DNA from 4 places in the Azoarcus sp. DN11 genome. Region 2 is predicted to be linked to each of the others. Evidence: riboswitches for the same ligand, from Rfam matches in the RefSeq annotation. Region 2 holds a riboswitch; each other region holds the start of a gene.

Region 1 (7,396 bases), 1.9 Mb from region 2:
CAGCATCGACTGCAGGCGCGTGTCGGTGACGAGCGACAGCATCAGCGTCACCGCCGCGCCACAGCCGGCCGCGACGATCACCCCGGTGAGCAGGAGCCGCGTCTGCGTCCACGATCCGTCGCCGTGCGCGAGCCCGAACACCAGCAGCGTCGCCGCCAGCGCGCCACCGAAGGCCGAGGCGTCGACGAGCCAGGGCGCGAGGCCGACCAGGATCGCCAGCAGCGCCCCCACCGCCGCCCCGCCGGAGATGCCCAGCACGTAGGGGTCGGCGAGCGGATTGCGGAGCAGCACCTGCATCAGCGCGCCGGCGAGCGCGAGCAGCCCGCCGCACACGAAGCCCGCCACCGCGCGCGGCAGGCGCAGCTCGCGCACGACGTCCGCCGCCATGCCTTCGGCACCACGGAAGAGCGCAGCGAAGACCTCGCCGAAGGCGACCGGGAGGTCGCCCGCGGACAGGGCCCAGCCGAAGGCGAGCCCCGCCGCGACCACGAGCGCGGCAAGGACTGGCAGCACGGTCGGACGCGTCACAGCGTAGCGCCTGTCGGCGTCAGAACGACAGCTTCGCGCCGACCTTCCATGTACGCTCGAAGTCGACCGGATAGATCGCGTCGTCGCGCACCCAAGTGCCGTTCTTGTAGTTGAACAAATTGGACACAGCCGCATACAGCTCGACCTTGTCGAGACGATGACGATACGCAATGTCGGTCGATTGGTAGGCGCGCTGGCGCTGCTCGTTGTTGTTGTCGAAGTCGTCCGCTGCCCAAGTCTTGCTCCGCCAAGTGTGCGAAAGATAGAGATTATCCCGGTCGCTGACCGCAAAATTCAGTCCGAGCACGACGTTGTTGCGCGGCGCACCCGGCAACTCCTTTCCGTTGAAGGCACCGCCACCCATATCCTCGTGATCGATGATGGCGCGCGTCCACGAGTAGTTCAGCACGCCGGTCAACATCGGCGAAATACGCCATGTGTCCTGCACCTCCAGCCCGTACTTGTGCGACTTATCGAGGTTCGTATTGATATCGGTGAATGCGCTGGGCTTGAAATCGTAGATCTCGTCACGCAGTCCGGCATGGAACACGCCGAGCTTCAGACGATTGATGGGTAGCACATGATTCAGACCCAGGGTAAGGGTACGCACCCTCATTGGCTTAATAAAGCCGTTGAATTCAGCCCCGACCAGATTGAAATCCGCATCAAAAACCGGAACAAAGAATCGATCGATGTCCGGGGCCTGATACGAATAGTTGTAGTTGCCGAACACGGACAGAACGTCGTCGATACGGTAGTTTGCACCCAGATCCCAGGACGACAGCCGCTTGTCGTCCGTAAGCCCCGCGCCGGAGGACGGATCAAATTCATATTTCACCCGCTCACGCCGCGCACCGGCCGACAAAATCAGGCGACCGATTTCGTACTGTCCCTGGACGAACACCGCTTCGTTCTTCTTGCTCGTTTCGCTCGAAGCGTCGGCACGTTTGCCGTCGAAGGTTTGCAGGCCGGCAGTCACCGACAAGGCATCGCCAAGGTATTGCAGTGCGATATCGTCCGACAGGTAACGGTAGTCGAATCGGATGCTGAACTGCGGGAACTCCGAGCGCTTGTCCTCATCGATGTGCCGCGCTGTCAGGCGCCAATTCGGCGCAATATCGTAGTCGGCGCCAACCGCCCAGTAGCCGTCGCGGAAAAATTGGTGCGTGTAGTTGCGTCCGTTGTTCATCGCCGGGTCGTCGCGGAACTGGGAATGGGTCAACGAATTCGGGTAGCGCAGATCGATTCGGCCATCGCCCGCATCGAGGCTTAACTTGAGCTTGTCAATCGGGCGGCCGGTGAGGCCAATCCGCCAGTTGTCGGCCGTCGACGAATCACGATGCCCGGACGGATCCTTGTCGCTGAACCCGCCGCTCTTGTCGTGCTCGGCGGTCGCCGACACCGTGAAGCGCTCGCCGACGTATCCAGCCTGTGCGGTCGAGCCCAGCGCCGCATGGCTGCCGACATTGACGTCGATGCTGGCTCCGGTGCGCGGCTTGGTGTAGATCTGGATCGAGCCCGCAGTAGCGCCGTCGCCGTACGCGACCGATCCGCTACCCTTGGTGATCTCGATGCGGTCGATATCCTCAAGCGGAATCGCACCGATAAGCTGCGGGGCCAAGTCGATGTTGTTGAGACGGCGCCCGTCGAGGGAGATCACGACGTTCTCGAAGCCGTCGTTGGTACCGTAGCCGCGCATGTTGATGCTGGGCGTGAAACGGTTACCGAAGTTCGGCATCAACTGGACCGACGACTGGCGGTTGAGGTAATCGACAAGCGAAGTTGCGCCCGAGCGTTCAATGTCCTTGCGCGTGTGCACTTCAGAGGCATAAGGCGCCGCGACATCGGGGGTTTCGATGCGATTCGCGGTGACGATGATGGTCTCTAGTTGCGACTCGTCCAAGTCCTTGGCGATCGCTCCGGAGATGGAAGAGAGAAAAAGGCTCGTCACCGCGACGTAGGTTGCGGACAAACGGATGTTCATTGGGGTCTCCCTGCGCCGGAGTCAGCGTCCCCGCTCCCCGGTCGATTCAACAAGGAAGCACCTGGCGGGCACACGCCGAGCACCGCGGAACACCGCGCCCGTCGCCGCCTCCCCGCGGCACTTCCGCCATCTCGTGTCCGGGCCGGTATCCGGGCTCGTGGGCTGGCCGGGGCTCCATCGTGGAGTGCCGGACCGGTCGCATCGCCTTCCCGGACTCTCGTCCAGTGGCGGTTGGATGCGCCTTGCGTCCACTTACCGTTGCGGGGGCAGCACAGGCATGGCGTCGACGGCCCGGCGGGCCGTCCGCGCACCTGTTTCCCGTTTAACCCTCGGGCGGGAGTCGCCGTCGGGCACCTGAAAACACGTCGCGCCCAAAACCGGGCGCGACGCGGATAATAGCGCGTTCCGCGATTTCGCGCAGCGCAAAAAATCCAAGCAATTCCAAAGACATGCCCGCACACCTGATCCTCGGCGGCGCCCGCTCGGGCAAGAGCCGCCACGCCGAAAGCCTCGCCGCCGCGAGCGGACTGCCCGTGACCGTGATCGCAACGGCGGAAGCCCTCGACGACGAAATGGCGGCGCGCATCCGGCGTCACCGGGACGACCGCCCGGAAGGCTGGCGTACGGTGGAGACGCCGCTCGCCCTCGCCGCGACGCTGCGGCGCGAAGCGGTCGCAGGCCGCTGCGTGATCGTTGACTGCGTGACCTTGTGGCTGACCAACCTGATGGCCGGCGCCGACGACCTTCCCGCCCCGGCGGACGCCGGCCTCCTGCCGCTCCTGCAGGCCGAACGCCGCGCGCTGCTCGACATCCTGCCGGCGCTGCCCGCGCAGGTGCTGCTGGTCGCCAACGAAGTCGGCCTCGGACTGGTCCCGGAAACGCCGCTCGGACGCCTGTATCGCGACGAAGCCGGGCGGCTCAACCAGATGCTCGCGGCCGCGTGCGAGCGCGTCACCTTCGTCGCCGCCGGCCTGCCCCTGGCACTCAAGGGCACCGCCTGACGCGCGTACCCGGGAACGCTTATTCACACGCGGTACGATAGCCTCTTAGAATTGGGCCAACGTGACGAATTGCACGACAAGGACTTCATGGGCCACGCGACACCACCGGCGAACGCACCAGGCAGCGATCGGTTCACGCTCCCTGCCGCTCGTCCACCGCTCGTGCTTGCTGCGCTGCTGGCGATTCCGCTCGCCGCATCCGCCCAGGGCAGCGCGGGCGCCGACGCGGGCCGCCTGCTGATGAACCTGCCCGTCACGCTGTTCTACGCCGGCTTCGCGGTGGCCCTGCTGCTGTACAGCCTGCTGCAGTTCGCACACAGCAAGGATCGCGACTACCTCGAATATGCCGGATTCGCGCTCGGGACGGGGCTCGGGCAGGTCGCGGCCGGGATCGTCCATGGCTTCGCGCCCGACGCGCAAGTCGACAACTGGGCGAAGGCGGCGGAACCGGCGGGGCTCGCCCTCGCGGGGTTCAGCGCGGCGATGTTCACGCGCGAATTCCTGCGCACCCCGACCCTGGTGCCGCGCGTCGACATCGCGCTGAAGACCTTTGCCGCCATATTCGCTATCGCGCTGGCGGGTGCCTTCGTGCTGCGCGACAGCTATCCGGACACCGTCGTCGCGGGCATCGGCCCCGCCTTCGCCCTCCTCGCGATCGGCTGCGGCCTGCACTGCCGGCAGCTGCGCGCGCCCGGCGCGACGCTGCTCGTTGCCGGCTGGTCGGCAATGCTGGCCGCCGCGGTGCTGTACCTGCTCGCACAGACGGGACTGCTGCGCGGCGACGGCCCGGTCACCTACGCGATGCAGCTCACGTCGGCGCTGGGCATGCTGACGCTGGCGCTGGCGCTGGACGAGCGCACCGGCGCAAACTGGCGCGAGCGCGCCATGCGTTCCGCGGACGAGATCGCAAGCCTCGAGCACACGATCGAAGCGCTTCAGGCGTCGGAGCAGCTGCTGACGCAAGGCATGGCACGGCGCAGCCTGGAAATCGACGCGCTCACCGAACGCCTGCAGGAAGGCGAGCAGCGCTTCCAGCAGACCTCGCACCTCGATCCGCTCACCGGCCTCGCGAACCAGCTCCTGCTCACCGACCGCATCGACCAGGCCGTCATCCGCGCGAAGCGCCACAACACCCGCACCGGCGTCGTGCTGCTGGACGTGGACGAGTTCACGTCGATCAATGAAACCTACGGACGGGAAGTCGGTGACGAGATCCTGAAGACGGTCGCCCAGCGGCTGCGCAGCCTCGTGCGCGAGCAGGACACCGTCGCGCGCCCCGAGAACGACCAGTTCGTCATCGTGCTCGAGGAAGTGTTCGACGTCGACGACCTGCAGCGCGTCGCGAACACCGCGGCTGCCGCGATCGGCGAGATCGTCCATATCGCGGATCAGACCTTCATCCTCGATGCGTCGATCGGCTGCGCGCTCTCCTCGAACAACGCCTGCGATGCCGCCACCCTGCTCAAGCAGGCCGGCAAGCTGATGCGCCGCGCCAAGGAAGGCAAGCGCCTGCACCGCCAGCAGGACGGGGCGCACGGCATCCGCCAGTCCTGAGGCGGGGGTGCCGGGCCGCGTGCTAACATCGCAGCCCTCTCAGGCCACACGCCCCCCGCAATCATGACATTCCGGATTCACGCGCCCGATCGCACGCTCGCGGACCAACTCCAGCAGCGCATCGACAACAAGACCAAGCCGCAGGGGGCGCTGGGCCGCCTGGAGCCGCTGGCGCTGCAACTGGGCCTGATCCAGCAGACGCTCACCCCGGAGATCCGCCAGCCGCACATCATGGTCTTCGCCGGCGACCACGGCGCGGCGCGCGCGGGCGTCTCCGCCTTCCCACAGGATGTGACCTGGCAGATGGTCGAGAACTTCCTCGCGGGCGGCGCGGCGATCAACGTCTTCAGCCGCCAGCTGGGCCTGGGGCTCACCGTCATCGACTGCGGCGTGAATCACGAGTTCGGCGCGCGTCCGGGGCTCATCGACGCGAAGCTCGGCCCGGGCACGGCGAACTACCTGGAAGAACCCGCGATGAGCGCTGCGCAATGCGAGGCGGCGCTCGCGCGCGGCCGCGAACTCGCGCATGCGCTGGCCGCGAACGGCTGCAACGTCGTCGGCTTCGGCGAAATGGGCATCGGCAACACCGCCGCGGCCTCGCTGCTGACGCACTGCCTGATCGGCGAGGGGGGCAACGGCGGCGGCGCCGACCTCATGACCGTGACCGGCCGCGGCACCGGCCTCGACGATGCCGGCCTCGTGCGCAAGCGCGAACTCCTCGGCCAGGCGCTCGCGCGCGGCGGCCGCCCGACCGATCCGCGCGCGGCGCTCGCCGAATACGGCGGCTTCGAGATCGCCGTGATGGCCGGCGCGATGCTCGGCGCGGCCGAAAAGCACATGACGCTCCTGATCGACGGCTTCATCGTCACTTCCGCCCTGCTCGTCGCGCACGCGATCGCGCCCGAAATCCTCGACTACTGCGTGTTCGCGCACCGCTCGAAGGAGCCGGGCCACACCGCGCAGCTCGCGCACTTCGGCGTCGATCCGCTGATGGAGCTGGACCTGCGCCTGGGCGAAGGCACCGGCGCCGCGCTCGCCTTCCCGCTGCTGCAGGCGGCGGCGAACTTCCTCAACGAGATGGCGAGCTTCGATTCGGCCGGCATCAGCGGGAAAGGCCACTAAGGAGCTCCACCTTCACGCGATGCGCTACCAGCTCGAACTCTTCTTCACCGCGCTCGGTTTCTTCACCCGCCTGCCGGTGCCCGCCTGGGTGCCCTGGTCGCCCGAGCGCCTGAACCACGCCGCGCGCTACTTCCCGCTCGTCGGCTGGGTCGTCGGCGGCATCGGCGCAGCGAGCTGGCTCGCGCTGGTGCAGGTCTTCCCGCCCAGCATCGCGGTGCTGCTGTCGATGGCGGTGACGATCCGCGCGACCGGCGCCTTCCACGAGGACGGCTGGGCCGACGCCTGCGACGGGCTGGGCGGCGGCTGGGACAAGGCCCAGGTGCTCGCGATCATGAAGGACTCGCGCATCGGCAGCTACGGCACCGTCGGCCTGCTGCTGATGCTGCTCACCAAAGCCGCCGCGCTGATCGAACTCAGCGCCACGGGCGATGCCGCCGTCGCCACCGCGCTGCTCGTCGCGCATCCGCTGTCGCGGCTCGCCTCGACCTGCCTGATCCACACGCTGGCCTACGTGCGCGAGGACGAAACCGCCAAGGCCAAGCCGCTCGCGCGCCGGCTCTCCGGCCCGGAACTCGCGACTGCCGCGGGCTTCGGCGTCCTGCCGCTCGTGCTGCTCGCGCCGCAGGAAATCGCCGCGGCGCTCGTCGCGACCATCGCCGTGAGCGGGTGGGCCGCGCGCTACTTCGTGCGCCGCCTCGGCGGCTATACCGGCGACCTGCTGGGCGCCACGCAACAAGCCACCGAACTCGCCGCCTACCTCGCGATCCTCGCGGCATGGAACTTCACCTGATCCGCCACCCCCGGCCCGACGTCGCGGCCGGCGTGTGCTACGGGCAGGCCGATGTCGGCCTCGCCGAAGCGGCCGACGCCGTTGCCGCGCGCCTGCGCCCGGTCCTTCCAGAAAGCTTCGCGCTGCACGCGAGCCCGCTCGCCCGCGCGCGCCTGCTCGCCGCCGAGCTCGGCACCCCGGCGCTCGACGACCGCCTGAAGGAGATGCACTTCGGCGAATGGGAGCTGCGCGCCTACGCCGAGATCGGCGCCGCGATCGATGCCTGGGCCGAGGACCCGCTCGGCTTCCGCGCCCCCGGCGGCGAGTCCGCGCACGAGATGGCCGCGCGCGCGCTCGACTGGCTCGACAGCCTGCTCGCCGCGGCGCCGCGCGAGCCGGTCGTCGTCGTCGCGCACGGCGGACCGCTGCGCGCGATCG
Region 2 (7,396 bases):
GGACACAAGGATGATGAGCAGCGAGAACAGCAGGGGGCGAGCCACGTGGGCGATGGATTGAACGATGATTGCCCGTCGTCCTTCCGCACTGACCACACCAGCCATGCGGCGACGTGCCGCCAGCTCGGCCGTGCAGTTCTCGACAATGACGATGGTCGCGTCCACCATTTCGCCGATGGCAATGAAGAGGCCGGCCAGGGAGAACAGGTTGATGGTCTGATGGAAGCCCGCCAGCGGGATGGCGGTAAAGGCGACGCCCAGCAGGAGGATGACCACCGGCGCCACGGCAGTGCGGGCATTGCGCAGGAACAGGACCATCACCGTGATCACGACGACCAGTTCGTAAGCGAGCGTGCACAGGAAGTGTTCGAGCGTGTCCCAGATCAGCGCCGAGCGGTCGTAGGTGGTGACGAGATCGACACCGGGCGGCAGTCCAGCCTTGAGTTCCGTGAGCTTCTGGTCAAGGGCACGGGTGATTTCCAGGACATTCTGCTTCTGCTCCATCACCACAATGCCGCCCACCACTTCGCCCTTGCCGTCGAGTTCGGCGACTCCGCGGCGCTGGTCATAGCCCACCTGAATGAAGCCGATATCTTTCAAATGCACAGGGGTGCCGTTCGGGCGATGGCCGACGACCATCAGTTCGAGCTGGTCGATGTTGTGGTAAGTGACGATGCCACGAATCTGATAATCCCGGTTGGTCACCTCCAGCGTGCGCCCGCCCGCCTCTGGAAAGGCGTTCTGGAAGGTGGCCACGATCTGCTTCAGGGAGAGGCCCGATTCGGCCAGGAGCGGCGGAAAGAGCTTGAGCTGGTACTGCTTTTCAAGGCCACCCACCGAGGCGACTTCGGCGACGCCCGGTACACTTTGCAGCCCCGGCTTGACCTGTTGCTCATGCAGCAGGCGCAGGTCACGCAGGTCGAGCAAGCCGTCCGCACTGACCAGTGCGTACTGATAGATCCAGCCCATGCTGCTGGCGTTGGGACCGAGCGTCACGGTGGCATCGGCAGGCAATTGCGGGCGAATCGCGTTCAGCCGGTCGGCCACGATTTTCTGGATGGGAGCGCGTTGTGATTCGCGCTTCAGGATGACGTAGATGAACGAAAACCCCATGTGCGAGGTGCTGCGGATCGACTGGATGCCGGGCGTCCCGGCCAGGGACTTGATCACCGGCTCGGTGACCTGGGCCTCCAGAAGCTGCGGACTGCGCGGCCATTTTGCATAGAGGACGATCTGCGGATCGGAAATGTCTGGAATGGCGTCCAGGGGCGCCGTGAAAATGGCGTAGGCGCTCAGTACGATGGCGGCGAGCACACTCGCCAGGACGAGCAGCCGGTGCCGGATGATATTTTCAATGATGGTGATGTTCATTGCTGGGAGGTGTGATCGAGCACATGTCCTGTCCGGGCGCTTTCAGCTTCTCTTCGGCATCGACGAAGAAACTCCCGATCGAGACCACCCGGTCGCGTTCAAAAAGGCCATGCCGAACTTCCGTATAGAGTTCCCCTTTCAGTCCGGTACGAATCGATCGAGGTGCATACAGACCGCTGCCGGCCGGCTGCATTTCGATATAGGCGACTTGCTCGCCACCGTCCTCGATAATGGAAACGTTGGGAATCGAAAGATAGGGGCCGCGCTCGACAACGATCTCCATCAGGTAGCGAGCCCCGGGGGAGTGCCCCTGATCTGCCAGCGTCGCCTGGACAAGGACGCCGCCGGTTTGCCGCAGGACTTTAACGGTTTTGCCCTGGTGCATTTGCGTTCGGGCATTGGCGGCGAAACTGCGAGTGCGCTGGCCCACCTGGAGCCCGTCGGCTTCCAATGTGCTTAGCCGGGCCGATATGGTTCTGCCACCCGGATCGACCGTGCCGACCGTGCGTATCCAGGTCTGGATAGGGCGCACTGAGGCTTCAGTCAGGGTCAGGGTCAGGTCGCTGGCCTGTGCTTCGGTAATCTTGACGCCGCCGGCCTGGGCCGCTCGCATGCGCTCGCGCAGATCCGCGCCTTGGGCAGGCAACACTGCCAGACACCACAGGCCGGCAACGGTAATGGCAAAGCGATTCACTTTGGTCTCGACTCCGGGGGAATTCCGGCAAGCCCGGACCGGTCATTCCCGCCTTGGCGGAAATGACCGGATCGGGCCATCGCCAGGCAAGTCAATGACAATAGTTGTCCTTGCTGTCCATGACGTGCGTTCCCCAGGGATACAAGCCGACGTTCGGAATTCGCTCGACGGCTTCCGTCTTGCCGTCGATGATGTAGACGGAGTGATCGGTCGATCCTGCCAGGTAGATTTTCTGGTCTGCCGTGTCGGTGGTGGCGGTCTCCAGTTGCAGATTCGTACCGATCTTGATGCGGCCGGCGGGCTTCAGGGTGTTCATGTCGTACACGTAAACAAAGCTTGTCGTCGAACTGATGACGAAAGCCTTGCCGGCTGCAAAGTTCACCCCGGTCATGTCCGGGCCGGCCGGCAGCGTGGCGGCCACTTCGTTCTTCTGGAGATCGATGATGGAAATGGTCTCGTCGCCGTTGTTTACCGTGATGGCGTACTTGCCGTCATGCCCCATGTAGATGCGCCAGGGATTCTGTCCGACGCGGATGACTTTGACGACCTTGTCCTCGCGGGTATCGATGACTCCCACCACGCCCAGGTCGCCGTCGGCGGCATAAATGTAGCGCCCGTCGATGCTCATGGCGGGCATAGAGATACCCTTGATGTCCTTCAGGTACTTGCCGGGGTCAAGGCGCGAAATTCCGGGCACGCTGGCAATCTGGATTTTCTTGAGCAACTGGTGTCGGGTCACATCGATCACGCCCACCCAATGCGCACCGTAATTGCCCACGTAAGCCTTCGAGCCATCGTGGGTGAAGGTGATATTGAGCGGTTCGGCCAAGCCTTCGATGGTCTTGATCACGCTGAGCGAAGCCATGTCGATGACGGTGATCGAGTCGCCCTCGGGATTGCCCTGGTAGTAGTAGCGCCCGTCCGGGGAAAAGGAGAAGTGCTCCGGCGCAATTCCGACCGGAATCTTTTTGACCAGTTCGAGGGTGCGGGCATCGATGACGTAGGCCGTGTTGGCTCGGGTGCCGCCGGTGACGACATAGCGCCCGTCGGGCGACATCATCACCATGTGCGGATTCACGTTGTTGCCGAGGAAAGTGTGGCCGAGGATTTTCCTGGTCTTGATGTCCATGAAGGCGATGTCGTTGGAATCACGGTTCACGATCATGACGACGGAAGTCGGGTCGGTAACAATCGTCTTGGCGGATGACGAGGCATGGGACATTGCCATACCGGGCATCAGTTTCATCTGAGCATTGGCAGACTGCGGGATAGCGACGCTGAGGGCGACAATGGCGCCGGCGATGATGCTGTTCAGGTTCAGCTTCGGCATTTCATGATCTCCTTGTATTCTTTCAGAAGCTGACCTTCAGTCGAGCCCCGGGTACCAGGTAGCTGCCCTGCGTCTTGGATTCGGTGACGTATTGCAGGAGGAAGGAAAGTGCCATGTGCTCGGTCATGCGCAGGTTGTAGAACCCTTCCATGACTTTTTCTTTGGCGCCTTCGCCCAGCTTGGTTTGCGCGTAGCCCACACCCCACATGTCGAGGGGGTTGAAGGCATAGGGAGCCTGGAAGGCCACGCCGCCGCTGTAGAACTTCATCGTGTCGGGGCCGGTGGGGAGACTGCCGACATAGCCGCTGCCATAGCGCCCGAACAGCGAGACTGCGGCAGTCAGTTTCTGGTCCGCGCTCAGGCCATAGCCGGTGCGGTTGGTGCCGCTGCTGTTGTCGCTCCTTGCCCACGCCCGGTAATGGCCTTCCTGCAGCATGAACGGCCGGGCGATATATTCCACCTCTGCCAGAGAATAGAGGGAGGTCGATAGGCTGGTTGCACGGTCATTACTCTGCTGGACGCCCAGCTTGAAATTCAGGTCGCCCTTGGGATCGTAGACGGCGGCCAATCCAAAGCCGTTGGATGTGAGGCCGAGGACCGGGTTGTTGACCAGGGCGCCGTTGATGAAACGTTCCGTTTCATCATTGGCAATGGCATTTCGGTCAAAAATGCTCGTCAAATCCAGGCGGCCGACGGTGAGGCCCAGTTTTTGATCGAACATCCCGGTTCTGATCCACGCTTCGCGCACATTCAACTGGTTGTTGCTGAGGCGGGCAGTCTGGTTGTTAACCAAGTTGAGAGCCGACGGGATTTCCTGGTCCGGGGAGGCGCCGCCGATTCCAACCAGATCTGCAAAAAACTCGGTATTCAGCGCCGCCGATTTGGCCCGGAAGGTCACGTCTGCGGCGGTAACCCCGTAGGCGTGATTTCTCGCTTGAGTCGGCCCCAGACCAGCCTGGGCTGATGATCCCTTCGTCTGATACGCCATTTGCGCCGTGGTGACACTGCTAACCCCCAATTCGACGCCGCTCTTCTTGTCGGCGGCCAAGGCGTCCTCGATCTCTTCACGAATCGTCTGGCGGCGATAGACCCGTTCGCGCCGATAGGTCATCGCCGGCACGGCACCTTCCGCGGGGTGGTCATATTCGTTGCCGTTGGCATCGACGTAGACCTGGACCTGCTTGACCGTGGTTTTGGGCTCGGACATCACCGCGCTGGTTTCCACATTGCTGAGCCGCGACTCCATCTCCTCCAAGCGCAGCGCCACCACGGAGGCGTTGGCCGCAGGCGTTTCAGCCTTTGGAAGGGCCTGGGCCAACAGTGCCTGTTGGGCCAGCATTTGTTGCTGCATTTCGAGCAACCGCTTTTCGAGCGTCTCGATGCGCTGCACCAGCGCCTTGCGCCCTGGATCGGCTTTGCCGGGCCTTGCCGGCTCTTCGGCAGCGTTGGCGTGGAAATTGAGTGCCGAAAGAAGCGCAACCGCGATCGCGGTGCGTTTGAGATGGTGGTGCATGGATCCCCCTTGTTCCGGCGAGCGTCCCCGCAGCCGGTCATTGTCGAACGTAAAGCGGAGCAGGGGAAAACAGGGGCAGTTGCACTGGCCGCCGCATCCCCGCAGCGCTTTTGCTGATTGTCGGCGGCAGGTCTCCTGGCTCTCGGGTCATCGCGCTTCGCAAGCCTTCCCGGAACATGTCCAGTGGCATACAGGGGCGAAGCGCTCGCCGATTACAGTTGCGGGGGCAGCTCCGGCATTCGGACGCTCGGTCCGGCACCGGATTCCCTTTTAATCCCCGGGAGGGGAACCATCAACGACGTCAGTCTATGACTTTCTGCATATCCTCGTCAAGTGTTTTAACTATATATAGTGCATTTAGCTAAATGTTGCACTACCAATAGTGGTATGTACATTTCTCCGAGCTCCAGCTCCCAAGAACCGGGCCATAACCCAACTGAATCTGCCTCGTCGAATTGCCGCAACAGGCATGTGGCGGCTCTTACCCTCGTCCCTTGCGGAACTCCGCCGGCGTCTGCTGCATCAGGCGACGGAACATCGCGATGAAGGCCGAGGCGCTGGCGTAGCCGAGTTCGAGGGCGACGGCTTCGACGGTGCGCCCGGCGGCGAGGAGCGGCATGGCCTTGAGGATGCGCAGGCGCTGGCGCCATTCCGAGAGGGGCATGCCGAGATCGCGCTGGGCGCGGCGCAACAGCGTGCGTTCGGTGGTGTTGGCGAGCCGCGCAAGCTCGGCCATCGTGCGGTTGTCGTCGGGGTGGGTGTCGAGGAACCGGAGCACGGCACCGAGCGACGGATCGGACGAGGAGGGGAGGTAGCTGCCGGCGCAGGGGGCGTGTGCGAGCTGGTCGACGAGCACCTGCAGGAGGCGGGTGTTTTCGGCGTCGCGAAGCGTGTCGGGCGCCTGCAGGCGCAGGTGGTCGAGGAGCGCGACGATGAGCGGGCTGACGGCGAGCGCGCAGGGATTGCGGGGCAGGCGATCGCACAGCGGCGCGGCGACGTACAGCGAGCAGTATCCCGCCTCGTTGCGGTTGAGGCCGACATGGGCGACGCCGGGCGGCAGCCACACGCCGTACTGGGGCGGGGCGAGGAAGTGTTCGCGTTCGACCTGGATTTCCATCACGCCCCTGAACGAATAGACGAATTCGCCGCCGGCGTGCTTGTGCATCGGGAAGAGGGTGTTCGCCGGCAGGGCCGTGGCACGGAAGTGGATCGGCGCGGGCAGGTGCTCGCCCTGCGGTTCCATGCGCTGCATGTTGCGGAAGTGCTTCATGTCTGTGCGAGGGTCTGTGCGTGGTGGCGCGGGATTGGCGGATCGTTGCTAGCGATTGGCGGATTCTGACTATATCAGTTGATACCGCCATCTTCACACTTCAGCCATCACCCGATTCGCTGGAGATCTCCGATGGACCCCCGCCTCGCCCTCGATACGCGCGCCGCCGGCCTGATGACCTTGCTGTGCCTCGTGTGGGGCCTGCAGCAGGTGGTGCTGAAGGCGGTGGCCAATGACATCGCCCCCGTGTTGCAGATCGGCCTTCGATCCGGCATCGCGGCGGTGCTCGTCGGGGGCATCCTGTTCTGGCGGCGCGAGCGGCTGGCCTGGGACACCTGGCGGCCGGGGATGGTTGCGGGCCTGCTGTTCGCCCTCGAATACCTGTTCGTCGGCCAGGCGCTGCTCCTGACGAGCGCCGGCCACACGGTCGTGCTGCTCTATACCTCGCCGATCTTCGCGGCGCTGGGCCTGCACTGGAAAGTGCCCACCGAGCGGCTGTCGCGGCTGCAATGGCTGGGCATTGCGCTCGCTTTCGGCGGCGTCGCCGTGACCTTCCTCGGGAAGGGCGATGCCGAGGCCGCCGTGCGTCCGCTGTCGCTCTGGGGCGACCTGCTCGCGCTGCTCGGCGGACTCGCGATGGGCGCGACGACGGTGACAATCCGCATGTCGCGCCTGTCGACCGCGCCTGCGGCGCAGACGCTGCTGTACCAGCTGATTGGCGCCGCGGTGTTGTTGCTCGCGGGCGCATTCGCCACCGACCAGAACGCGTTCGTCGCCACGCCGCGCGCCGTCGCGAGCCTCGCGTTCCAGTCGCTCATCGTGTCGTTCGCGAGCTTTCTCGCGTGGTTCTGGCTGCTGCGCACCTACCTCGCGTCGCGCCTGGGGGTGTTCTCGTTCCTGACCCCGGTGTTCGGGGTCGCGCTCGGGGCAGTGCTGCTCGGCGAGACGCTCGAACCGCGATTCGTCGCGGGGACCGCGCTGGTGCTGCTGGGCATACTGGTCGTCAGCGCCCACGCGCGGATCGGCGGCGCACTCGCGATGATGCGGGGAGCGGCCCGAACGGCCCTGCGCTGAGGGCCGGTTCGTCACGCCGTGGCTCACACTGCGGTTGGGGCGAGCAGGAGCTCCCTGAGCCGCGCGATGCCGGTGCGCTCCAGCAGGTGGATGGGATAGGCCGCCTCTGCGGCGAATGCCGGAAAGCGCCGGTCGACGATGCCT
Region 3 (7,396 bases), 120 kb from region 2:
ACTTCGCAATGATCAGCCCGTCTATGACAACGGCACTATCGTGAATTTCCTTCGCGTTCATCTCCGGCTCCTCCGCAAGCGCTATTCGTGGGGATGAGAATAGCGTCGGGGCCGAAAAGCCTATTGCACAGGAAGCGACGGCGAAGAGCCAAAACGCGTCATTTCGGGAAATACCGGAACACGCGCGATTCGGACGTTAAAAAGCCCGTCGAGGACCCTTCGGTCCCGGACGGGCTCCAACCCGGCGCGCGCCGGTTCAGCAGACGGCGCGGCGCGCCACGCCCAACACGCTCCCATAGGTCGCCTCACCTCTCGCCGCCATCAGCGCCACTTCGGCAGTCGAAGCCGGCAGGACGGTGTCGTGCACTTCGGCGCTCTCGTCGGCAATGAAGATTTCGCGTCGCCCGCGCGCGCCGCGCGGCACGGGCTCGATGGTCCGCTCGCTGCTCGGCGGCACGCCGAAGAAGCCGCGGTAGCACTTCGAGAAATGCGGCGTCGAGACGAAGCCGCAGGCGGTGGCGACTTCGATGATCATCATCGAGGTCTGCCGCAGCAACTGGCGCGCGCGGTTGATGCGGAGGGTCAGGTAATAGCGCGACGGCGAACCGTTCAGATGCTTGAGGAAGAGTCGCTCCAGCTGCCGCCGCGAAATGCCGGCGATCTCGGCCAGATCCTCGAGTTCCAGCGGTTCCTCGATGTTCGCTTCCATCAGCGCAACGATCTCGAGGAGCTTCGGCTGCGAGGTTCCCAATACGTGGCGCAGGGGAATGCGCTGCTGCTCCTGATCGTTGCGGATCCGTTCGCACATGAACATTTCGGAGATCGCCGCCATCAGTTCACGCCCGTGCTGCTTGCCGATCAGGTTCAGCATCATGTCGAGCGGCGCCGTTCCACCCGAGGCGGTGAGGCGGTTGGCCTCGATCGTGAACAGGCGGTTGGTGACGAGCACCTTCGGGAAGGCCTCCTGCAAGCCCGAAATACACTCCCAGTGGATGCTGGCCCGATAGCCGTCGAGCAGCCCCGCCTGTGCGAGCGCCCAGGTACCCGTGCACACGCCGCCGATCAAGGCACCGCGTCGCGCCTGTGCTTGCAGGAAACTCAGGTGGGATTTGCGGATCGCCTGCTGCTGCGCGACGCCGCCACACACGATCACGATGTCCAGATCGTTTGCGGCGTCCATCGGTGCATCCGGCAGGATCCGCTGGCCGTCGCTCGCGCGCACCGGATCCCCGTTCTCACTCAGGGTGAACCACTGGTAATGCTCTTCCCCGCTCAGGTGATTGGCCATGCGTAAAGGCTCGATGGCCGATGAATGCGCGATCAGCGTGAAATTGTCGAGCAGCAGAAAACCGATTCGCGTCGGCCCCGCCGCAACACCTCGCCCCGCAGCCCGGCCTGCGGCCGCGCCATTGCGCTCGTCTTTCATTACCCCTCCTCCATAGGCACCGCTGTGCCATGCAGGCCGATCTTTATTGCCGGCCTTGTCATTTGAATACCCTTCGAACACACCCGTGTGCGCTGTGGTGTCGCTCGTCCGAAAGTCATATTTGAACTTTCCCGGAACCATCGCACGCGGTCGTTTCCGACGTGGAAATAGTGACACTGCACGCAGGGCTAATCAACCGCGGGGAGGCTCCCGGCTTGTCCCATTACGACATGATTTTTGTCGCACGCGACATGGAGTTCCGGTCGGTCCCGTTCGACCGCCAATACCCTGCTTTTTGACTGCCTGCCCGCGGCAGCACGAAGGCGTCGCCGTTGAACGCCCGCAGTGCAGCAATGTTCCCCTTGCGACCTTCGGCATTCTCCCTGCGTCGCGTCTATTGAACCCGAACCGGCACTCCTGTTTCATCTGCCGGCACCGCGATGTCGATCCCCGCGGGTGCGAATTGCCCTTGCATTTTCTTGCGTGCCAATCGGGTCGGGCGCGCATTTTCGATTCAGGGGATCCCGATGGCGTCGTCCGTCGCAAAACGGGAAGAGATTCACGGCGATAAGGGGACGGCGATTCGATTCAGAGCACGTGGCCCGAGCATTTAGAAAACTACACAACAACGAGATTCAACCAAGGAGGAAGATCAATGAAGTCTTTGAAGCGTTCATCGTCCGCGCCGCTTATGGTCGTCGCCACCTGTCTCTCCCTGTCGGCCCCGGGGGCACTGGCACAGGCTGCGGACTCTCCCCTCAAGTTCGACGGAGCCGTGCGGATCCGGGCCGAGCACCTCAGCTGGAATCCGGACCGCAAGGGGACGCTCGAATTCGACACGGTCCGCCTTGGCTACACGTATGACGACGGGCGCTTCATCTCGTCCGGCCGGGAGCGCTACTACCATTACTCGACCCGCCAGACCGGTGCCAACGAAGGCGCCAGCCTGCTGATGAACGAATACCTGTGGGCCGGCCTGCGATTCTCTGACAAGAGCGAACTTCACGTCGGCGAGGATCTGGTGCCCTTCGGAAGTTTGCGGTATGCCTCGCATAATTTCTTCGAATCAATGGCCTATTACGCCGGCTATGAGGACACCTTCGCGTTCGGTCTGAAGTACTTGCGCAAGGACGGCGGCCTGAGCACGATGCTGGCTTTCTTTCCGTCCGACGGTGGCCATCTGCTCGGTGCCACCGACAATACACGGGTGCTCGACGGGTATGACTCGCTCCGTTTCAGCAACCACCTGATGAAGTCTTACGGAAGAAAAGAACGGAACACCTTTGTCGGCCGCCTTGCCTACGAGTTCGAGCTCGGTGGCGGCAAGTCGGAAGTCGGTGTTTCCGCACTCAATGGCGAGCTCGACACGACCAACCCCACCCTGTCGGCCGGCCGACGCAATGCCCAGACGATTCATTACGCGGGCGAATTCGGCAATTTCGGGGTGAAGCTCGAGACCATCCGCTATCGCAACAACTTCTCCGGAAACGGCTCGGCGAATGGCAACTGGTGGACGGCATGCAACAACGATTGCGTCATCATCGGCTCGTACGGCTTTACGAATCGTCTGGCGGCAAAAGGCAATATCGATATCGTCAGCCTCAGCTACAAGATTCCCGGCTCGATCGGGCCGTTCAGCAACTTCCGCGTTTATAACGACTGGAGCCAGCTGAGGAAATCCGCGGCCGGCTTTCAGCGCAGCACGCAGAACGTGACGGGCGTCGAATTCGGCAGCGGCGGCTGGTGGATCATGCTCGACTTTGCCTACGGCAAGAACCAGCCTTACCTCTCGCCAGTCTTTGGCGACGCACTGGCCGCCGGCCGCTCGTCCAACGCATCGGGAAGGCGCTTCAACGCCAGCATCGGTTACTACTTCTGAGCGCGCCGCCGAAAGGCGGGGCAAGCCGATTCGAATCGAAAGCGATTGTCGCGGTTGCGGCAATCGCTTTTTCTGTTTTCAACGCGCGATCGAAAAACATCTGCCCTGCCCTACCGGAGCGGGCATGGCGCAATTCGCTAATCCCGGGTCGCATCGTGTCATGTCGGCCCCCATCTCCCTCCGCATACTCATGACGACGATGTGTCCGGAACCACACCATGGAGAGCGAGACAATGATTACCACCGAAACCCGCCGGCGCGGCGGTCGCAGCGGAAGCGAGGCACGCCGGGCGGCGCGGTCACGCGGGCAAGGCACGAGTGTGCCGTACATCACCCGCAAGGTTCCCTTCTACGAAGTGCTCAACGAAGAAGGGCTCTCGATCATCGAGCACAACGCCGACACGATTCTCGAGGAGATCGGCATCGACTTCCGTGACGACCCGGAGGCGCTGCAGATCTGGCGCGATGCCGGGGCCGACGTGCAGGGCGAGCGGGTGCGCATGCCGCGCGGCATGTGCCGCAAGCTGATCCAGGAGCATGCGCCGCGCGAGTTCACGCAGGTCGCCCGCAACCCCGAGCGCAGCGTGCGCATCGGCGGCGCCAACACGGTCTTCGCCCCCGCCTACGGCTGCCCCTTCACCCACAACCTCGACGACGGCCGCCGCTACGGCACCATCGAGGACTTCCGCAACTTCGTCAAGCTCGCCTACCTGTCGGCGAGCCTCCACCACTCGGGCGGCACGATCTGCGAACCGGTCGACCTGCCGGTCAACAAGCGGCACTTCGACATGGTCTATAGCCACATGAAGTACTCGGACAAGTGCTTCATGGGCTCGGTGACGCATCCGGACCGCGCGCAGGACACCGTCGAAATGGCGAAAATCCTGCTTGGCGACCGGTGGATCGACCCCGAGACCGGCAAGCCGCGCACCGCCGTGATCAACCTGATCAACGCCAACTCGCCGATGACCTTCGACGACACGATGCTGGGCGCGGCGAAGGTCTATGCGCGCAACAACCAGGCCTGCATCGTCACCCCGTTCATCCTCGCCGGCGCGATGTCGCCGGTGACCGTCGCCGGCACGGCGGCGCAGACGCTCGCCGAGGCGATGGCCGGCATGGCCTTCGTCCAGCTCGTCAATCCCGGTGCGCCGGTGGTGTTCGGCAGCTTCGCGAGTTCCATGTCGATGCAGTCCGGTGCACCCACGTTCGGCACCCCCGAGCCCGCACTGGTGCTGTACGTGATGGCCCACCTCGCCCGCCGCCTCGGCGTTCCCTTCCGTTCCGGCGGTTCGCTGACGGCCGCCAAAGTTCCCGATGCGCAGGCCGCGAGCGAAAGCGCCAACACCCTGCTGCCGACCGCGCTGGCGGGCGTGAACTTTGCGTTGCATACCGCGGGCTGGCTCGAAGGCGGACTCGCGATGGGTTACGAGAAGTTCATCATGGACGCCGACCAGGCCGGCATGATGCAGATCCTGATGGGCGGCGTGGACTTGTCCGAGAACGGCCAGGCGATGGACGCGATCCGCGATGTCGGCCCCGGCAAGCACTTCCTCGGCTGCGCCCACACCCAGGCGAACTTCGAAAACGCCTTCTACCGCTCGCCCATCGCGGACAACAACAGCTTCGAGCAATGGGACGCCGAGGGCCGCCTCGACATGGCCCAGCGCGCCAACGCGCGCTGGAAGAGGATGCTCGCCGAGTACGAGGCGCCCGAGCTCGACCCCGCGGTCGACGAGGCCCTGCAGGCCTACATGCGCCGGCGCAAGGAATCCTTCCCCGACTCGAACACCTGAATGACGGCCGGCCCCGACATGGTCGGCCGGCGCAGAATCGGTCTGCGCGCAGGCGATTGCATGACGTGTCGGCAATCGGGATAATTTGTTCCGTCACAGCAAAACGGAACACGGTGCAAATCCGTGGCGGGCCCGCCGCTGTAATCGGGGACGGATGCCGCACATGCCACTGCCCAGGGGAAACAGACCCGGCGGGAAGGCGCGGCTAATCCGGCTGATCCGAAAGCCAGAAGACCTGCTGTGACGTGGTACAGGGAGCCTGTGGACAGGGCTTCGCGGTTGCATTCCGTCGGGATGCGGCCGCGAAGCCCTTTTTCTTTTCCATTACCGGATGAATCGAATGCATTCTGAATTTTCCGTGCCAGCCCCGGATCGGGCGTTTGCCGTTGCCCTGCAGCACAAGATCGATCGCAAGACCAAACCGCTCGGCGCGCTCGGTGATCTGGAAGGCCTCGGACTCAAGATCGGGCTGGTGCAGCAGAGCCTCACACCCGCGCTGAGGAACCCTCACGTGATCGTCTTCGCGGGCGACCATGGAGCGGCCAAGGCGGGTGTGTCGGCCTACCCGCAGGACGTGACCTGGCAGATGGTCGAAAATTTCCTCGCCGGCGGCGCAGGCATCAATGTCTTCGCCCGTCAGAACGGCCTTGGGCTGACCGTGGTCGATGCCGGCGTAGCACATGATTTCGGTCCGCGCCCGGGGCTGATCGATGCCAAGGTGGGGCCGGGAACGAGGAATTTTCTCGAAGAGCCGGCGATGACCCGGGCCGAGTGCGCCACAGCCATGGAGCGCGGCGCCGGCATCGTCCGCACCCTAGCCGTCGACGGTTGCAACATCGTCGGCTTCGGCGAAATGGGTATCGGCAACACCGCCGCCGCCTCGCTCATTACCCACTGCCTGACCGGAACGCCGCTGGCCGATTGCATCGGGCGCGGCACCGGCCTCGACGACGCCGGCGTTGCGCGTAAGCGCCAATTGCTGGAAAAGGCCCTCGCCCGCACCGGCAAGGTGGACGATCCCCTGTCGGTGCTCGCCGAATTCGGCGGCTTCGAAATCGCGATGATGGCGGGCGCGATGGTGGCGGCAGCCCGGGCCGGGATGGTGCTGCTGATCGACGGTTTCATTGTCGGATCGGCTGCACTGACGGCCGCCCGCCTCGCGCCGGCCATCACCGACTACTGCGTGTTCTGCCACCGTTCGGCCGAGCCCGGCCACCTTGCGCAGTTGAGCGCGCTCGACGCCCGCCCGCTCATCGACCTCGGCTTGCGCCTGGGCGAAGGCACCGGCGCGGCGCTGGCCTATCCCCTGGTGCAGGCGGCCGTCAATTTCGTCAACGAGATGGCGAGCTTCGAGTCGGCTGGCGTTTCCGACAAGGAGTGATGCCGCGCAGCGGGCTCCGGGACCTCCCCGGAGCCCGCTGTTTCGTCACGCAGCCCGATCTGCAGCTGCCCTGGGCGTGCGCCGGCCGGATTTCATCAGCATCACCTTGCCGACGCCCCGTGCGACGCCTTCGCCCCGTTCCATCTTCGTCCGCTCGCAAGCAGGCGGCCGGCCGACTCGGCATCGAGCGGGCGCGAGAACAGAAAGCCCTGACCGAAGGCAACGTTCAGTTCGCGCAGCCGCGCGAGCGTCGTCGGCGTCTCGAGGCCTTCGGCCACCACGTCCATGTTGAGACTGCGCGCGAGGGCGACGATGGCCTGCACGATTTCGTCGTGCCGGGCCTCGATGTCCATTCTCTGCACGAACGACGCGTCGATCTTGAGGATGTCCAGCGGGAAGCGGTGCAGATACGACAGGCTCGAGTAGCCAGTGCCGAAATCGTCCATCAGGAACTTGATCTGCTCGCCCTGCAGCCGTTCGAGCACCGCACGGACAGCGTCACTGCCGTCCATGAGGACGCTCTCGGTGATCTCCAGCTTCAGATAACGGGCCTCCAGCCTGGCCTCGGTCAGTGACTGGAGGACGGCATCGGCGAGGTCGGGCTGGGCGAACTGGACCGCGGAGACGTTGACGCTCACCTGCGGGCGCCGCTGCGGAAACTGCGCCTGCCACGCGCTGATCTGGCGACAGGCTTCCTGCAGCGCCCAGCGTCCGATGGGTACGATCAGGCCGGTGTCTTCGGCGATCGGGATGAATTCGGTCGGCGACACGAGGCCCCGCACGGGATGGCGCCAGCGCAGCAGGGCCTCGAAACTCTCGATTTCGCCGCTGGCGAGATTGACCAGCGGCTGGTAATAGAGCACCAGTTCGTCGCGCTCCTGTGCCCGGCGCAGGTCGGTTTCCAGGCCCAACTG
Region 4 (7,396 bases), 1.8 Mb from region 2:
GCGGGCATCGAGGACCGTCGCGTTCGCGTCGATCCGCCAGGTGCGCACGGGCTCGATGCTCGCGGTGATTTCGATGCCGCGCGAGGACTGGGTGCCGCCCTGGACGCTGATGCCCGGGTTCGCCGGATCGCGCGTCACGATGTCGTCCTTGCGGATGTGGAAGGCCGCGGCCGTCCATTCGCCGTGCAGCGCGTCGAGCGATTGCTTGACGCCGGCTTCCGTCTGGCGCGCATGGGTCAGGTCGAAGTTGCGGTTGGCGAGGTTCAGTGACACGAGGCTGGTGACGGGATCCGAGCCGGTACTCGCCTGCGCGTACAGGCTCGTCGCCGGCGTTAGTGCATGGACCGCGCCGAGGCGGACGGCGTTGGCATTGAAGCGTTTGTCGAAATCCTGGCCGGACACGAGTTCGTCGCGCGCGACGGCGATGCGGTCGTGGCGCAGGCCGGCCACCAGGGTCAGCGTCTCGCCGACGCGCAGCGCGTCCTCGACGAACACGGCCTGCTGCCGCGTCTCGGTATCGAACTTCGGACGGGTCGGATCGGGGCTGTCGAAGCGGCCCGGTTCGAAGTCCCGGGCCGGCACGACGGATTTGCCGCGGTAAGGCGAGTTGTTGGTGTGGCGGAAGTCGACCCGCATGAATTCCCAGCCGACGTCGAAGCGGTTGCGCATGCCGCCGAGCGTGCCCTCGTGCGCGAGTTCGAGCCGGTTGCCGGCTTGTTCGAGGCGATGCAGGATTTCGAGATAGCCGGTGCGCGTGACCGCGTTGGTGGCGCTGTCGAGTGCGTATTGCTCGACGTTGCGCCAGTGGCGGTCGGCGGCGAAGCGATAGGTCTCGTTGCGCAGCGTCCAGCCCCCGCCCGCCTGCCATTCGATGCGGGCGCGCAGCCGGTCGTCGTCGAGCGCGTAGCGCGGGTCGTCGATGTTGTAGTTCTCGTGGCGCAGGTCGCGGGCGATGCGCCCGTTGCGCAGCGGGGTGCCGAAGTAGGCGGTGGGATTCTCGCGCGACAGGTCTGCGCTCAGGTCGATCTGCAGGTCCGCCCGCGGCGCGAGGTGCAGCGTGCTCATCAGATTGCGGTTGTCGTGCTCGCCGCGGTGGATGAAACCGTCGCCGCCCGCGACGGCGGCGTCGAGGCGCAGCGCCGCGGCGTCGCCCACGGCAGTCGAGCCGCCGACGCCGATGTGGTATTCGCCGCGGCTGCCGGCGGTGAGGCTTGCGTCCAGGTGGCGCCCGCGCGTCGGCGCCTTGCGCACGAGGTTGAGGATGCCGCCGACCGCACCGTCGCCGAACAGCACCGAGGCCGGGCCGCGCAGGATCTCGATGCGCTCGTAGCCCCAGGTGTCGGACGGATAGGTGAGGGTGCCCGCGCCGGTGGCGAGGCGCAGCCCGTCCTCCGCCTGCGCGACCGAGTTGTTGCCGGTGAAGCCGCGGCTGGAATAGGCCTGGCCGCTGCCGGGCGTGCCGATGAAGCTCAGGCCGACGGCCCGCGTCGCGGCGTCGGCGACGCTGCGGTCGCCGCGTTCGCGCAGCGTCTCGACGTCGAGCGCGTCGACGCTCGCGGGCGTCTCGCGCAGGCTCAGTCCGAGGCGCGATCCCGTGGCGCCCGGGCGGTCGAGATCGAGGCCGGCGTCGGGCTCGGCGCGCGCCGAAACCTGAACTGCCGTCAAGACCTTGTCGTCGGCGTGCGCAAGGCCGCCGGACAGGGCGAGCACGAGGCTCGCGGCGAGCGGGCGAAGCGCGAACGGGATGCGGCGAACGGGGGAACTACGGTGCTTCTGCATGCAATGACTCCAGTCGTGAAGCGACCGGACGGGCAGGCGAAGCAGGGGCGCGGCGTCCTCGCGGAGCGCGGGCGACAACCTCCCGCGGTCAGGCGGTCGGCGGCCGGGGCACGCTAGCCTTGCTCCGCCCGCATCCCCGCGGCCGGTCGCATGGTTGATCCCGGGCGCAGAATTGCGCGGCGGGATCGGAACACCAGCAGGCCGGTCTCCGGACTCACGAGTCTTGACGGATCGCCTTCCCATGCCGTGCGCGAAGCCTCGTGGGCTGCACGCGTCCGGCACAGTGGCCGGGCCATCGGGGAGATGGCCCGTGATCCGCCCGCACTCGCCTACCGTTGCGGGGGCAGCCAGGGCTTGGCCGGCGGGGAATTCTGCCGGCGCACCCTGTTCCCGTTTCACCCGCCGTTCTGGCGGGCACCTGCTGGAAAATGGGGGAAAAGCGCGTCAAACGGTGGTCGGTGCGCCCTCCCGGCAGTTCGCGGCCTGGCCCGGGCGGCTCATGCGAGCACTTCCCCTTCGGCGGCGGTGTCGTCCTCGTCGACGGCCTCATCGGCGAGCGCAGCGAGGATGTAGTCGACCGGTAGCGCATGGCGGCGGGCGAGTTCGTCGGCGCTCTCGCCGCTCGCACGCAGGCTTTCGAGCCAGCCGTCGAGGCCGGTCGACAGCGAGCGGCCGGCCTTTTCGCCGTTGTGCGTCGTGCCCGCCTCGACGTCGTACTTGTTCGCGTAGCCGCGCGGCGTGACCATCAGGCCGTCGCGGATGAAGGTGTTCGAGTTGCCGATCAGCACGGTGCTCAACATGCCGATGTCGCACTCGGTCATCTTGTCGAGCGTCGTGAATTCGATGCGCTGCTTGGGGCGATAGGCGGATTTGACGATCGCGACGGGCGTGTCCGGGCGGCGGTGCGCGAGGAAGAGGCGCTGGGCCTCGACGATCTGGCGTGCGCGGCGCCCGCTCTTCGGGTTGTACAGCGCGACGACGAAATCGGCCGCGGCGGCCGCGTTGAGACGGCGCGCGATCACCGGCCAAGGCGTCAGCAGGTCGGACAGCGAGATCGCGCAGAAGTCGTGCGTCAGCGGCGCGCCGACGAGCGCCGCGCAGGTGTTCAGCGCGGAGGCGCCCGGGACGATCTCGACTTCGATGTCGCCGGGTTGGCCCGTGGGGGGCGTCCAGCCGGCCTGGAACAGCACTTCGAAAGTCGGGCCGGCCATGCCGTAGACGCCGGCGTCGCCCGAGGAGATCAGCGCGACCTTCTTGCCCTGCTTGGCACGGTCGAGCGCTTCGATCGCGCGGTCGAGCTCCTCGGTCATCGACTTCTTGACGACCTCCTTGCCTTCGACGAGGTCGGCGACGAGGCGGATGTAGGTGACGTAGCCGATGATGGTATCGGCCTCGGCGATCGCGGCGCGGGCGCGGCCGCTCATGTGCTCGACGCTGCCGGGCCCGAGGCCGACCAGCATGATCTTGCCTGTGCTCATGGTGTTCTCTCTTTGTTGAGGGCGTAGGGCGGGATGAAATCCCGCCGTTTTCCGCCGGGTGGCCGACGGTCGCGTGTCAAATGTGGTGCAGGAGCCTTATCCGCCGCGTGTGTCGTCGATGACTATCCATGCGGCGGAAGACGCTTCGCGCTTCCGCCCTACGCGCGGGCGGTGGCCGGGGTTCCCTGCGTCGCGAGCGCCGGGCGCACCCAGCGGGCGACCGCCCAGCCGGCGAGGCTGCCAAGGGCAAGCCATTCGATCGCGCTGGAGATTGCGGTGGCGATGGCGAACTGGCCGGTCAGAACTTCCATCTGGCGTGCCACTTCATCGCTGTAGGCGGCGAAGGCACCGTCGATATGCGGTGCGCCGAGCGCGTAGGGCAGGGCCAGCAGGGCGATCCCGAGCCAGCGCAGGCGGCCGGGGACGAAGGCGAGGACGCTGAGGCCGGTCGCGGAGCAGAGGACAGTGATGAGCCACCAGGTCTGGCGTGCTTCCAGCGCTGCAGCGGCGGTGCCGGGGATCTCGGGCGGCAGGCCCAGAGAGGGCGCAGCGAAGACGCACAGCCAGGCGGCGGCGCCCCACACGAGGCCGCTGCGTGCCGAGGCGACGCGGCGGCCGCGCAGGTGTTCCCACGTCGTGATCGCGGCGATCAGCACGAGGCTGAAGCCGATCGCGGTCAGCACGTTGGCGATCAAGGTCCAGACATGCCGTTCGGTGCCGTCTGCGGGCTCCCAGGCTGCTTCCTCATGGACGTGGACGGCGCCATGGGCGTCGTCGTGGTCATGAGCCATCGCGGCAGCGGGTTCGGCGGCTTCAGGCGCTTCGGCCGAGCCTTCGAACACTTCCGCGGCGGCGATGATCGGGATGACCTGCCAGTGCTGCACGGCACTCACGAGCAGGCCGGCGAGCGCCCCGACCAGCAGGGCGCACAGGACGATACGGCGGAACAGCATGTCCGGCTCCGGGCTCAGTGGCAGGGGAAGACGTTGGAGTGACGCGTATCGTGCGCGGCGTTGTGGGCCGCGGCGATGTGACTGAAGCCCACACCGTAGACGATCACGGCGCCGAGCAGCGCGGCGGTGACGACGGGCATCGCGATCGCCATCAGGGCGCTCTTCGGACGGGCGATTTCGAGGGTGGCTTGCTGTTGCATGGTGGTTCTCCTTCTTCGATGGGTGTGGGACAGCGTTTGAAACTCAGTTCGATGCCGGCATGCGCGCGACCGACACCGTGGCGTTGCGGCCGTCAGGTCCGCGCAGCTTGTGTTTTTCGACGACGAGTTGCGTGAGATCCGTGCCGGCGGCGATCAGGGCTGCGGCTTCCGACACGGACGGCGTGCCGGTGTAGCGGCGCACCGTCTCCGACGGATTCGGCACCGGCACGGCGGCGAGTGCCGCCGCCGGATGGAAGGCGATGGTCCAGCCGAGGTTCGTCGCGATTTCGAGCAACCCAAGCTCGTCGGCCTTGAGGTCGATGCTCGCGACCGCGCGTACGTCGGCGAGGCTCGCGCCGGCCTGGGCGAGCGCCTCGTCGATCGCGCGCGCGATCGTCTGCGCGGGCGTGCCGCGGTCGCAGCCGAGCCCGAGAGCGACAGGATTGCGTGACGCGCTCACGCCGCCTCCTGCGGCGGGCGGTAGATCACGCGGCGCCCTTTGAGGCGTTCGGCCCAGCCGGCAGGCAGATCGCGCCGGCTGATCCACAGCACGGCGCCGAATTTCTCGGGATCGACGTCCTCGAGGCGCGCGAAGCGCTTGAGGTTCGCGGGGAGCGGGCCGCTGCGGCCATTCGCGTGCCGCGTCCACCAGTCGACGCTGCCGGCTTCCTGCACGAGCGCGACGGGCTCGTCGTTCACGACCGCGGCGCTCGCGCGCACGATCTCGTCGTGGCTCGCGTCGAAGGTCCAGCCGAGCTCGCGGCCGAGGAGATCCACGGCGAGCGTCTCGCGCGCGTCGGATGCGGTCGTCAGCACCGGCTGGGCGCCGAGCGCTGCGGCGAGCACGCCGGCGAGCGCGTTGGCGCCGCCGAGGTGACCGGACAGCATCGGGATCGCGTAGCGGGCGCCTTCGTCGAGCACGACGATGCCGGGGTCCTGCTCCTTGGCCTTCAGGTGCGGCGCGATCAGGCGCACGACGGCGCCGAGCGAGACGATCGCGACGATGCCGTCGAAGCCTGCGAACAGCGCCGGGATCTGGTCGCCGGTCTTGCCGGTGTAGCAGGCGGCGGCGCCGGGCGCGGCGGCTTCGGCTTCGGCGCGGAATTTCTCGGGGGCGAACAGGCGGGCGCCGGGAATCGCCGCGACGACGCGGCCGGCGAGCGCGATGCCGTGCTTCGTGATCGAGACGATCGCGACGCGTTCGTTCGGGAAGGGCAGTTGCGCGCTCATGCCGTGGCCTCGGCACGCTTGCGGCAGCCGCGACGCAGCTCGCCGCGCGCGCGCTTGGGGTTCTGCACGAGCAGCAGCGACAGGTAATTGACCTTCTCGCCGCGCAGGCTCGCGACGTCCTTGACGACGCGCTCCTCGGGCGAGCCGACTTTCTCGATGAAGCAGCTCGTCGCGAGCAAGTCGCGCGCTTCGAGGAGATCGAGCACCTCGTCCAGCAACGGTTTCACCTTCATCAGCACCAGCGTGTCGAACTCGTCGAGCAGGTGGTCGATCACCGACACGCCGTAGGCCGCCGGGATCACCGCGACCGTTTCGTCCTCCTCTGCGAGCGCGATGTCGGCGCAGGCGGCTGCGGCGGCGAAGGAGCTCACGCCGGCGATGGTCTCGACTTCGACTTCGGGCGCGAGCTCGCGCACGGCACGGGCGAGGTGGCGGAAAGTCGAGTAGGTCGAGGCGTCGCCCTCGACGAGGAAGGCGACGTCGCGCCCTTCGGCGAGCAGTTCGGCGGTGCGGACTGCGGCGCGCGTCCAGGCTTTCGCGAGCGCCACCGCGTCACGCGTCATCGGGAACACCAGTTCGACGGCGTCGGCCGGCACGTCGAGGCCGGCGCGCACGACGATGTCGAGCGCGTAGGAGCGTTCCTCGGCCTTCTTCACCGGATAGGTCCAGCGCGCGTCCGACTGCAGCGCGGTCCAGCCGCGGCGCGTGATCAGGTCGGGATCGCCGGGACCGAGCGACACGCCGATCAGGCGGCCGTAGCGGGGCGTGGGGAGGGCGTCATTCATTGTTGTTCTCTGCTTGGGGAGTGTTCTTGTACGCGGTGACGATCCACACCGGGTTTTGCGCCGCGAGGCGGTGCATGTCGAGGATCGGCTGGCTGCGCGCGGCCGACAGCATCGTCACGTCCCACTGGGCGCCCGCGGCGGCGAGCGCGGCGGTTGCGGTCGCGAGGTTTTCGATCGTCACGAAATTCATCACGAGGCGGCCGGCGGGCTTGAGGCGCGCGAGAATCAGCTCGATCAGGCCGGCGAGTTCGCCGCCCGAGCCGCCGATGAAGACCGCGTCCGGATCGGGCCAGGCGTCGAGACCGTCGGGCGCCTTGCCTTCGACGAGGGTGTAGTTCGTCGCCTGCAGGCGCTTCGCGTTCTCGCGCGCGTTCGCGGCGTCGCCGATGTTCTTCTCGATCGCCCAGACGTGGCCGAGGCGGGCGATGCGCGAGGCTTCCAGCCCGACCGAACCCGATCCGGCGCCGATGTCCCAGACCAGGCTGTCGGCGCGCAGGCCGAGCTTCGCGAGCGACACCGCGCGCGCTTCGAGCTTGGTGATCAGACCCTTTTCGGGCTGGCGCTGGACGAAGTCGGAATCTTCGAAACCGAACACCGCGCGCGGGGATGGCACGGCTGCGCGGTCGATGACGACGATGTTGGGATCGGGAAACTCACGCGCGGCAGCGTCTTCGAGCGTGAGGTCGGCGAAGATCGCTTCATCCGGCAGGCACAGGCGTGCCGCGACCGAAATGCGCACGTCGGTGCCGTAGCCCGCCGCGAGGAGCGCCCGCGCGACGCGGTCCGGGCTGTTTGCCGGGCTCGTGAAGGACGCGACACGCGCGTGTTCGGCGACCGCCCGGACGATGCCGTAGAGGCCGTGTCCGGGCGTCGCACCGTCGAACCATTCGCCGGCGTCGGCACCGTGGCAGGAGCGGATCGCCGCGTCCTGCCAGGTCTTGTTCAGCCGCGCACAGGCGAGCGCGACAGTC

The links. Region 2 has a riboswitch for cobalamin ahead of CDA09_RS11430 (hypothetical protein). Riboswitches for the same ligand answer to the same signal wherever they lie in the genome.
Region 1: linked by a shared signal. The riboswitch ahead of CDA09_RS02630 (TonB-dependent receptor) and the one ahead of CDA09_RS11430 (hypothetical protein) in region 2 are both predicted to bind cobalamin.
Region 3: linked by a shared signal. The riboswitch ahead of cobT (nicotinate-nucleotide--dimethylbenzimidazole phosphoribosyltransferase) and the one ahead of CDA09_RS11430 (hypothetical protein) in region 2 are both predicted to bind cobalamin.
Region 4: linked by a shared signal. The riboswitch ahead of CDA09_RS20165 (TonB-dependent receptor) and the one ahead of CDA09_RS11430 (hypothetical protein) in region 2 are both predicted to bind cobalamin.

Annotation. Positions count from the first base shown of each region.
Region 1 covers NZ_CP021731.1:584,833-592,228, reverse strand. The annotation lists gene CDA09_RS02635 (FecCD family ABC transporter permease) at 1-528, opposite strand, end outside; gene CDA09_RS02630 (TonB-dependent receptor) at 548-2,512, opposite strand; cobalamin riboswitch at 2,638-2,875, opposite strand; gene cobU (bifunctional adenosylcobinamide kinase/adenosylcobinamide-phosphate guanylyltransferase) at 2,962-3,513, shown strand; gene CDA09_RS02620 (diguanylate cyclase) at 3,565-5,067, shown strand; gene cobT (nicotinate-nucleotide--dimethylbenzimidazole phosphoribosyltransferase) at 5,131-6,189, shown strand; gene CDA09_RS02610 (adenosylcobinamide-GDP ribazoletransferase) at 6,209-6,979, shown strand; gene cobC (alpha-ribazole phosphatase family protein) at 6,964-7,396, shown strand, end outside.
Region 2 covers NZ_CP021731.1:2,498,535-2,505,930, forward strand. The annotation lists gene CDA09_RS11415 (efflux RND transporter permease subunit) at 1-1,371, opposite strand, end outside; gene CDA09_RS11420 (efflux RND transporter periplasmic adaptor subunit) at 1,352-2,065, opposite strand; gene CDA09_RS11425 (YVTN family beta-propeller repeat protein) at 2,157-3,395, opposite strand; gene CDA09_RS11430 (hypothetical protein) at 3,418-4,908, opposite strand; cobalamin riboswitch at 5,017-5,217, opposite strand; gene CDA09_RS11435 (AraC family transcriptional regulator) at 5,390-6,178, opposite strand; gene CDA09_RS11440 (DMT family transporter) at 6,311-7,252, shown strand; gene CDA09_RS11445 (amino acid kinase family protein) at 7,276-7,396, opposite strand, start outside.
Region 3 covers NZ_CP021731.1:2,374,220-2,381,615, reverse strand. The annotation lists gene CDA09_RS10890 (dipeptidase) at 1-61, opposite strand, end outside; gene gbdR (choline metabolism transcriptional regulator GbdR) at 257-1,567, opposite strand; gene CDA09_RS10880 (hypothetical protein) at 2,082-3,305, shown strand; gene CDA09_RS10875 (trimethylamine methyltransferase family protein) at 3,539-5,101, shown strand; cobalamin riboswitch at 5,181-5,358, shown strand; gene cobT (nicotinate-nucleotide--dimethylbenzimidazole phosphoribosyltransferase) at 5,442-6,482, shown strand; gene CDA09_RS10865 (two-component system response regulator) at 6,584-7,396, opposite strand, start outside.
Region 4 covers NZ_CP021731.1:4,332,197-4,339,592, reverse strand. The annotation lists gene CDA09_RS20165 (TonB-dependent receptor) at 1-1,779, opposite strand, end outside; cobalamin riboswitch at 1,962-2,216, opposite strand; gene cobJ (precorrin-3B C(17)-methyltransferase) at 2,277-3,257, opposite strand; gene CDA09_RS20155 (CbtA family protein) at 3,416-4,210, opposite strand; gene CDA09_RS20150 (CbtB domain-containing protein) at 4,225-4,410, opposite strand; gene CDA09_RS23420 (cobalamin biosynthesis protein) at 4,454-4,870, opposite strand; gene CDA09_RS20145 (cobalamin biosynthesis central domain-containing protein) at 4,867-5,640, opposite strand; gene cobI (precorrin-2 C(20)-methyltransferase) at 5,637-6,425, opposite strand; gene cbiE (precorrin-6y C5,15-methyltransferase (decarboxylating) subunit CbiE) at 6,418-7,396, opposite strand, start outside.